Regions from separate parts of the Paenibacillus provencensis genome, predicted to be linked through region 1. Evidence: riboswitches for the same ligand, from Rfam matches in the RefSeq annotation. Region 1 holds a riboswitch; each other region holds the start of a gene.

The links. Region 1 has a riboswitch for cyclic di-AMP ahead of ACFQ3J_RS13420 (hypothetical protein). Riboswitches for the same ligand answer to the same signal wherever they lie in the genome.
Region 2: it holds a riboswitch for cyclic di-AMP, as region 1 does, so the genes downstream of both, ACFQ3J_RS09105 (C40 family peptidase) here and ACFQ3J_RS13420 (hypothetical protein) in region 1, are expected to answer to the same signal.
Region 3: it holds a riboswitch for cyclic di-AMP, as region 1 does, so the genes downstream of both, ACFQ3J_RS21200 (C40 family peptidase) here and ACFQ3J_RS13420 (hypothetical protein) in region 1, are expected to answer to the same signal.

Annotation. Positions count from the first base shown of each region.
Region 1 covers NZ_JBHTKX010000001.1:2,772,279-2,775,562, forward strand. Annotated here, with positions in the region: gene ACFQ3J_RS13415 (HAD family hydrolase) at 7-678, opposite strand; gene ACFQ3J_RS13420 (hypothetical protein) at 873-1,286, opposite strand; cyclic di-AMP (ydaO/yuaA leader) riboswitch at 1,427-1,586, opposite strand; cyclic di-AMP (ydaO/yuaA leader) riboswitch at 1,726-1,951, opposite strand; gene ACFQ3J_RS13425 (glutathione peroxidase) at 2,333-2,812, shown strand; tRNA gene ACFQ3J_RS13430 (tRNA-Leu) at 2,991-3,073, opposite strand.
Region 2 covers NZ_JBHTKX010000001.1:1,898,359-1,901,642, forward strand. Annotated here, with positions in the region: gene ACFQ3J_RS09100 (DUF11 domain-containing protein) at 1-1,318, shown strand, start outside; cyclic di-AMP (ydaO/yuaA leader) riboswitch at 1,667-1,804, shown strand; gene ACFQ3J_RS09105 (C40 family peptidase) at 1,811-2,272, shown strand; gene glgD (glucose-1-phosphate adenylyltransferase subunit GlgD) at 2,394-3,284, opposite strand, start outside.
Region 3 covers NZ_JBHTKX010000004.1:128,014-131,297, forward strand. Annotated here, with positions in the region: gene ACFQ3J_RS21190 (IS3 family transposase) at 1-809, opposite strand, end outside; gene ACFQ3J_RS21195 (transposase) at 818-1,114, opposite strand; gene ACFQ3J_RS21200 (C40 family peptidase) at 1,218-1,697, opposite strand; cyclic di-AMP (ydaO/yuaA leader) riboswitch at 1,702-1,844, opposite strand; gene ACFQ3J_RS21205 (copper-translocating P-type ATPase) at 2,765-3,284, shown strand, end outside.

The DNA of each region.
Region 1 (3,284 bases):
CATAGCTCATAGAAGCAGTGCAGTCAGTGCGCTTAGATCATTTACAGTAAAGTCCGGCGTATCCTTATCATCAGTGGAAGGCTGATAGCGGCCGTAACCCTGCATAATTCGAATTGTAAGCATCCCAAGTGACTTGGCTGGGATAATGTCATTGTCAATTCGATCACCAATCATGATGGATTCATTGGGCTCTGCTCCAGCTGTTTTCAAAGCATACTGATATAAGCGCATATCCGGTTTGGACAATCCCTGTTCGGCCGAGCAAGCGATAACATCCACATAAGAACGGAGTCCATATTTCACCATCCGCTCTTCCGTACCCGGACTTTGATTGGCAATGATACCGATCCTGTAGCGCTCACCCAGCTGTTTGAGAACGGCCCTAGCTTCAGCATACGGCTCTTCCAGCTCCTTTTGAAACTTGAGCCTTGACTTGATATACTCTCTGTCTTCCTCGGAAGGCACGAGCTCTGAAATCGCGTATTGCATGGGAGAAGCTATATAATTCGAATAGCTCTGAATAAATTTACTGCGAACATCCTCCATCGTGATGTTATACCCAAGTCCATTTGCTTCCTTTACAAATTGACCGATAATGTGATCAACGGGAACCCATTCATTTACGAGAGTATCTCCTATATCAAAAAAGAGCCATTTCACATGATCAAATTTCCCCATATTGCCATTCTCAACCTTTCCATCTGTAAATATAGAAAAAGAGACCCATGGTTATATCACGAGTCTCACATGCTATGTTTTCTTTAACTCCAGTATATCAACCCTATATCTAATTACGCAAACTGTATCGTAAGCACCTACACTAGCTGCAAGCTGCAGTCTCCTGCTTCTATTGCTGTGTACGTACAGATCAATTAATTAACGGCAGCCCGTTCGCCATTTAGCAAGAATCCAACTTCGCCCTTGATTGTAAAAATAACGTGGTCTGCACCCATACCGCGGTATACTCCGCGAGGATGATTCAGCTGTGTAATAATCGTAATCGGTTTACGTGTCCATGGTCTGCATATTTGCAAGAACCGACAGGTCAGATTCAAGCTGTTCTCAAAAATAAAAATACGCCCTACCGTTGCATTAGGCAGCAGCCATTTACTTGCAAACGCAGTATCCATACGTATAATGTGCTCTACTCCAAGTCGTTTGACCTGCTTCTCTTCCTGCGCACTATTTGTCAGGACAGCAAAAGAGAGCTTCTTGTACATTAATAATCGAATAAAATTTCTGGCGGCTTCATTCGGCGCCGTAACTAAAATAACTTCATCACTCATCACAATAATATCCTCCCTGTTTTAGAAAAAGACAACAAAAAAAGAACACCGACAGATCAAAGGCATGCCCGGTGCTCTCCCACCTTTATATCAGAACATGGCAAAACATGACCTGTTATAAGATGCTACGCGGCTTGCTGCCTCTCCCTTTTTTACGCTTACGAGGTTAGCTGTCGGATTCGGACAAGAGAGATTGCCCTATTCATGGCAAGAGCCATGAAATTCACCCCATGGATCTGAAGCATCCACATCTGGGTCCCCCGCTTTTTGCTATCGACAAAAATTCAGCGCACAAACAAAAACCACAGAGGACTAAACCCCTGTGGCTGATCGCTCACAAGATTTATCATTCCTCTCTCAAACGTTCGTACAGAAGATAACTAAAGAATAATCACTGTAAAGAAGTGAAGGAAGAACCTTGCGTATCTTCCACATCTTTAGTTTAGCTCTGTACAGCTTACGAGGTTAGCTGTCGGATTCGGACGGTGAGAGTCGTCCTATCTGTTCCTGATGATTCCATATGGAGATTCCCACATGAATCCTCGGTTCAGAATTCACCCCATGCAAGCGTGTTTCATTCGGCTCTCACACCGAATCAAGCACTCTGCTAACTTTGGTTCCCCCGCTCTCCGCCAGATTAGGCAGAAATTAAGCTATCATAGCAATGAGAAACTACTCTAATATAAGGTTTTCATTTGCTCAAGATTTACGATATGAATCATACACCCGTAGAAAATCGATGTAAAGCTCCTGCAGTAGTTCATTTTGACGATCTAGGGCTGTTTTGGGATAGAATAAGAATAAAACATTCACCACTGTGCATTTAGCTAATCTGTTCTAAGTTTATCTCGATTTCTCGCTTAATTCAAATAACCAAGTTGGGCATCAACAATATATTCATTCATTTTCTAAGCCATGTTTGACTTTCTTCATATATTGCTTAAAATTAAATTGTTATCAATATATATATATAGAGATTGAATAAGAGCGGCTATACAAGCATCATTTATATATTCCATAATAATTAGGAAGGGATGGATGAAGGCATGTCGATTTATCAATATCAAGTGAATACACTAAAGGGTCAGAAATTAAGCATGGAGGAGTACAAAGGAAAAGTACTCTTGATCGTAAATACAGCAAGCAAATGTGGATTAACTCCTCAATACAAAGGGCTTCAGGAGCTATATGACAAATTCAATGATCAATCCTTTGAAATTCTCGGTTTCCCCAGCAACCAATTTGCCGAACAAGAACCCGGCTCAAATGAGGAAATCGCTGAGTTCTGCCAAATGAACTATGGCGTAAGCTTCCCGATGTTTGAGAAGATTAAAGTGAATGGTGACGAGGCGCATCCGCTGTTCAAGCACTTGAAGAACAATGCACCAGGTATACTTGGATCCAAAACAATTAAGTGGAATTTCACCAAGTTTCTTATTGATCAGAACGGAAATATCGTGAAAAGATACAGCCCACAAACGACACCGGACAAGATTGGAGCGGATATCGCCAAGCTGTTAAAATAGGATTCCTGCATAAATCCTAATATGTACAATCGATCGACTAAATCATCATCCCCCAAGAGAAGCCTCAGTAGAGACTTCTCTTCTTTTTGTTCACCTTCTATGTCATATCGTGTTGAAGCCCATACTGGGCACACCAAAAAAGAGCTTGAAGCAATTGCTTCAAGCTCTTTCGTTATGATGCGGTCGAGAGGACTCGAACCTCCACGGGTATACACCCACTACCCCCTCAAGATAGCGTGTCTGCCATTCCACCACGACCGCGCATCTTGTATAGCATTTTCGTGCCAACAAAATATATTATACACAACTACAACCTATAAGTAAAGGGTTTATTTCAAATTATGCTGTAGTTTTTCCGAAGAGAATAATAAGTCATGTATATGTTATTATATTTAACATGAATTAAGGTTTGTCACCTCTTTTCATATTGATGTTTAGTTTTTTATTGACAAAAATCGGATTTTTATGTAAA
Region 2 (3,284 bases), 870 kb from region 1:
CGTCACGAGCCTCCCGCCTTCTAACGAGCTCTACAATGTGGCAAGCGCAGCGTATACTTTTCAAACGTTGGATGGTCGAATAATTAGGAGGGATATTACTTCAAACGGTGTACGAATCTCACTTGCGAATGCGCAGCTCATCATATCTCAGCGAGCAAACACTATGCAAACCTTTGTTGGAGATGTCATTACATTTACAATAACGATTCAAAATACGGGCACTGTACCAGTGGTCAATGCGAGATTAAGCGTATTGCTCTCTGCAGGGATGAGCTTTGTGCCGGGGAGTGTGGTGCTTAACGGTATCATCTCTCCGGGTCTAGATCCTGTTCAAGGCTTTATACTTCCGGTCATTAACCCTGGGGAGGTTATACAGCTGACATACCAGGTACGTGTGCTGAGCATTAGTAGTCCCTTATCCAGTGAAGTACTCGTATCTTACACCTCTGACGGGGTGCTTGTTCAGACTGGTTCCAATGAAGTTGTGCTGTCACCGGTTGATCCTGTTGTGAACATGATCGTAACGGTAATGCCTGAGCAAGTCACCTATGGAGGAGCTGCTCAGTTTACCGCTACGATACTGAATGAAGGAGATCTTCCGATTGAGGCTGTTTACTATATGAATTTTCCACAAGGTCTTATCTTCCAGGATCATTCTGTTCGAATTAACGGGGTTGAAGTTCAAAATGCAAATCCTGTGATCGGTATACGGCTGGGCACTTTGTTTCCACGTTCTAGAACCGTCATCACGTATCGAGCCCTTATATCCTTTACACCATATTCCCGGATATCTCAGATGAATTTGATGAATCAAGCATCCCTTCAGTTTACGTATCGACTGTCAGATAGCAGAACGGTCTCGCTCCGAGAGGAAGCAGAGGTCCAGGTATTATTTCTTGCTCCTGTTATTCAGGCGGTGCTTACCTCATACCCTGCCCGGGTTGAACGGGGTGACGAGGTGACCATTCAGATCTTAATTCGCAATACTGGAAATCTAGCTGCAGCTCTATCGCTGAGAGGCCTCACCCCACCGGGTACCGAGCTTATATCAGGTCACTTGCGCTTACAAGATGGGACGACGAGGGTCTTCTATACACAAGATTTAATAAATGGGATACTCTTCATCGGTGTTCTTGAGCCGGGAGAGTATGCTGAAATTGAATATATCGTTCGTGTGAAGATCGACGGACTCTTACCATCCGATTTGTTAAAAGGGTATGTCACTGCATTATTCACTTATTTGTTTGAGAATGAGGAATATACACTGGAAGTCAATTCGAATGAATACATCATCGTAATCGAGCAGCATGATGAATAGGAATAGATATTTCATGATATAAGAATCCCTCTCTCTCTTCCTTCTTAGGAAGAGAGGGAGGGATTTTTAATTCTTAGGATTTATGCAAAATCTTCATTCTACTCAGTTCGACAGAAACTAATTACAAGTTTGTTAGAAATTTATGAACAAATGATCCATTCTACATTTCTTATACCTACGGATTAACGAGTGTTTAAACCGTTATTTTACATAAAAACGAAAAAACTATGCCAAACTTCGGAAAAGAGAGTTGATAAATATACCAGTGAGTGATAAAATCCAAGAATAGATAAAGTAACAATTTCGTAATTATTAATGTCACTTCGTTGTCGAAATCTTTAGGTGAATGACTGATAACTGCCGAATTCTAGCACCAAGAAGCGGGGGACCCGACCATTTTATGGGTGAATTGATCAATATGAAGTGATCATAGGGAACCTTCAACCGAATCCTTAGCTAACCTCGCAGGCATTGGAAGGAGTATTATTTACTTTGAAAAAGACACTAACAGCTGCGGCATTAGGGTTCGCTCTATTATTCTCCGCAGGAGTCACAGAAGCATCGGCTTCCATTCTATCCAAAACAGTTAACAATACGGTAGGCATACCATACCAATATGGCGGTTCGACCCTTTCTGGGTTTGATTGCTCTGGATTTACTCGTTATGTATATAAGCAGCTTGGCGTAAATCTGCCTCATAGCTCCAAACAGCAATTTCATAAAGGACAGGCTATCAAGAAATCTGAGCTTGTAAAGGGAGATCTCGTCTTCTTTAATACTAGTGGATCCGGTGTTTCACATGTAGGAATCTATCTTGGCAATAACCAATTTGTCTCCGCTACTTCTTCCAAAGGGATTGCTATTACACCTATTAACAAAGGCTATTGGAGCTCCAAGTATTACGGCGCCAAAAGAATGCTTAGCCCGGCCTCTGCTAAAAGAGCTGGATTATAATTACATTACCCGATCTATTATTTCTCAAACAACATAAGCGTATAGCCATGATAGAAGGTCCAGGAATGATTCCTGGACCTTCTGCTGTGTACGCCTGCTCAGCCCGCATGGAGCATAGCGTTTAGATTTGGCTGCTCTTCGCAATCACATAAGGCTTCTTAACATCACCGATCAGCTTGCGATCCACAGATAAGTGTACATCCTTATCCAATATCACGTTCTCAAGCACCGCATTCTCCTCAATTACGCATTTCTGCATAATAATCGAGTTGCGTATTTGCGCCCCGCTATGTATTTTAACTCCTCTGAAAATGATGCTGTTCTCCACGGTTCCTCCAATAACGCATCCGTTCGCAATCAAGGAATTATTGACTTCTGCATGCTCTAAATAACGAGTTGGCGGTTCATACTTAATCTTGGTATGCACCTCATGATATTTAAACAGCTGGTTGTATTGTTCTTGCTGAAGCAGTTCCAGACTAATGCGATAATAGCTGTCTACGGAGTTAATCACGGCATGATATCCGTTATAAGCATAAGCAGCGATCTTGAGATTGGCCAGGTTGTTCTGAATTCCATCTCGAAAGAAATGGTTCTGGCCATGAGCAATACAGTGTTCTATTAATTTCAAGAATAGCTGCTTCTCCACAATAAATGCACCCAAATAGATATTAGGATGTCCACCTTCTCCATGCATCCCTGTGACCCATCCGTTGTCCACATCCATCCGGATGCATGAAGCATGTTCGGGGAGGATTTCATCTACTCTTTTATACAGCAAGGTGATGTCAGCCTGTGTTTCCATATGATTATTAAACATCTCTCTATAATCAGCTGTATAGAGATGCTGGCTGCCGGTATGAATAATATGCGTTCCAGTCCCTCTCATGAAAAAATCACGATTGTTATGAAAATGCTGTAAGTCTCCCTTGGACCTGTCGGTAGGATCATTCCAATCCGGTGGCAATATGAACAATCCTCCATTCTTGCGATCCAAGTCCCATGGCGCTCC
Region 3 (3,284 bases), on a different contig from region 1:
AAATGGATGTACCGTTGGACGGCATGCTCTACTTCCTTACTAGTACGAAAAGTGTATAGATTAAAACACTCCGATTTAAAATGACTAAAAAAGTTCTCCATACATGCGTTATCCCAACAATTCCCTTTTCTCGACATACTGGCAATCATCCCGTATCTTTTAAGACGTTGGTTATATTGGCGAGAGGTATACTGGAACCCTTGGTCACTATGTAGGAGAATTCCTTCAACTTTTTGTTTTTTTCTTGCCTTTGTGAGGGTATCCATCACAAGCTTGAGATCATTTCTTCGACTGATCTGATAGGAGATAATTTCGTTGTTATACAAGTCTTTAATAGCTGATAAGTATAGTCTCTGCCCGTTGAATATTAAATAGGTAATGTCGGTGACCCATTTCTCATTTGGTTTTGAAGCTCTAAATTCTCTGTTTAGAAGATTACTCGAGATCACATAGGCTTCTCGTTTCCCATAATAAAGTTTTTTCTTGCGGACGACCGCTTGAATCCCCATCCCGTTCATCAATCGTTGGATTCGTTTGTGATTTACTCGTAGTCCGTATTTCTTTTTAATCCATACTCTGACCCGTCGATATCCGTAAATTCCTCGTACCTCTTTATAGCATTCCGCTATCTTCTTTTTAATCTGTCTATTCTCAAGTTGCTTAGGTGAGGTGAACTTTTGCCTTTTTATCCATCGGTAATATCCACTCCTCGAGACTTGAGCGAGTCGACAAAGAAGGAGGACGCTATATCCGTTTTTGGTCAACTCCTCAATCACAGCAAACTTTTTGTTACAAGGTACTAAATCCATTCCACCTTTCACATCTTTAAGAGCTTTTTTAGCAATTCATTTTCAGCTTCAAGCCGTTTTATTTTAGTCTCAGGATCTTCAGTTCTTGTTCGTGGTCTACCTTTACCAGGACCTTTTGCTAATCCACATTTTTCTTTAAGCCCTGTTATTCCTTCAATTTTAAAATGCTCCACCCAACGGCGTACCAAAGAGTGATCGATTCCTAGCTCTTTTGCAACCGTTTTGTAGCCCATGCCATCTTTCAAGTATAAATCCACCGCTTTTTTCTTGAACGCTATATCATACGTTTTTCTAATTTCCCCCATAATAAATCCCCCCATAATAGACAGAGTAATGTGCTTGCTTTTTTCTGTCTACTATGAGGGGATCATATCATAATTACCTGGGCTTGTTTAATTACAAATCGTATTAGTGCAATACACTGACCATTTTTGTATAACTTTGTTTAGAGATGGTACGTCTTGCTGTAACGTATCGATCCTTGTAATATTTCTCAGTTAGTCTACTAATTCTTACACCTTTACTGCTGGAAGAATGAGCAAATTGCCCACTCCCGATATATATCCCCGCATGTGATATACCAGCACCACTTGTATTAAAGAATACCAAGTCACCAGGTTTTAGATTATTCTTTGATACCGGGGTACCAGTTTTTGCTTGGGCATTTGAGGTACGAGGCAGATTCAAATTGAATTTATCAAAAATGTATAATATAAATCCCGAACAATCAAATCCACTTGAAACTGAAGTCCCCCCCCACTTGTACTGGGTACCTACAACTTGACTTACTTCTGAACGCAATTTGGATTGATCATCAGCAAATGCATTGGTCGCACCGGCAGATAAAATTAAAGCAGAACCAATTAACGATATCATGAATTTCTTCAAACACATATTCTCCCTTCGGATGCCTACGGAGTTAGTTAAGAGTTAGTTAAGAGTTCGGTAGAAGGTCCCTTTATCCTTTCCAGTCAAGAATAATTCACTCAGAATGAATCCCCCGTTTTCAAAAATGAAACTAGGCAAAAAAATTAATTTTTTGTAACCCTACATAATGTAGTACATTTTCGTATATGTTGTCAATCACATCCTTCAAATCCATCTTTTATTTCATTTCATGACAATTTTCATTCAAATCGCTGCAATATCTAGAAAAATGAAATGAAAAATTCCACATTCTTTTTATAGTTGTTGATTATATATAAATAACAATTTTGTAACTAATTTAATTTCAATTTCCATGAAAAAACTCTAAGAGACAGATTACAAAATGCAGAATCAGTTAACTCACTCTACTATAAAGGAAGGAAAGGTGCATTCAACAATACAAACCTCCATTCATTTTAGAAAGATTACATTGTTGATTATTCAGTTTGTTTTTACCTCAACAAGCCTCACCACATCTGCACATACTTCATAATAAATATCGGCACGGTCTCTCGTGCATAAACGCTATTCGTTTACCTTGCATGCCTGCCATCGATCCACCATACAAGGTCAGTATTCTTCAAATACATTTTGGTATTGTTCATGAACAAAATCCAAGATTTATGTTTTAGTGTCAATCATCACCTTTCAAACTGTTTTAAAATATCCGGAAACCAAATCTTCTCATTGCTTTACTAGGACTTGAAACCTTTTGTAGGATTGAATATTATATAACCCAAATTTATGTAGAATTTGTGAAGAAAGCTTAATAAAAATATAAGATATTGGTCTTGTTATTGAACACAAATTACATAATTTTAGTTAAAATTAGTTTGCATTTTATCGCATCTTTCCATCTCCTATAAAATTCCTTTATTGTATCCTCGTGAAAAGAATGCAAATAAAAATCTAAACTAAATACATTGTACATGTTTAATTTAGTCTTAATGGGTAAAAATACTACGTGATGTAGTCCTACTTTCTTATCTATTACTTCACACTAAAGATCCTATGACGAGGTGAATTCAATGTATAATGACCCCAAAAAAAGCGTGAAACATCAATCACTGAACAATCATACGCAAGGGCACGAAAGTGAGAAGCATGGTGCCGAGCACCATCATAGTGGGGATAAGCATGCCGGTCATCATGTAGATGATTTTAAGAGACGCTTTTGTATTTCACTAATTATCACCATTCCTATCATAGCTTTATCGCCCATGATTCAGATGTCAATTGGTGTAAATTGGCGTTTCCCATATGACACTGTCCTGCTGTTTCTACTGTCTTCCTTTGTCTTCTTTTATGGAGGTAGGCCTTTTCTAGTTGGTGCATATCGGGAACTAAAACAAAAGAACCCAGGAATGATGACGTTAATTTCGCTAGCTATCGTTGTAGCTTACGTATACAGTTCATTAATCGTCATCGGGTTGACTAATGTAGATTTCTTTTGGGAACTAGCAACTCTTATTGTTATAATGTTGCTCGGTCATTGGCTAGAAATGAAATCTATTTTAGGTGCATCTAATGCGCTTGAGGAATTAGTGA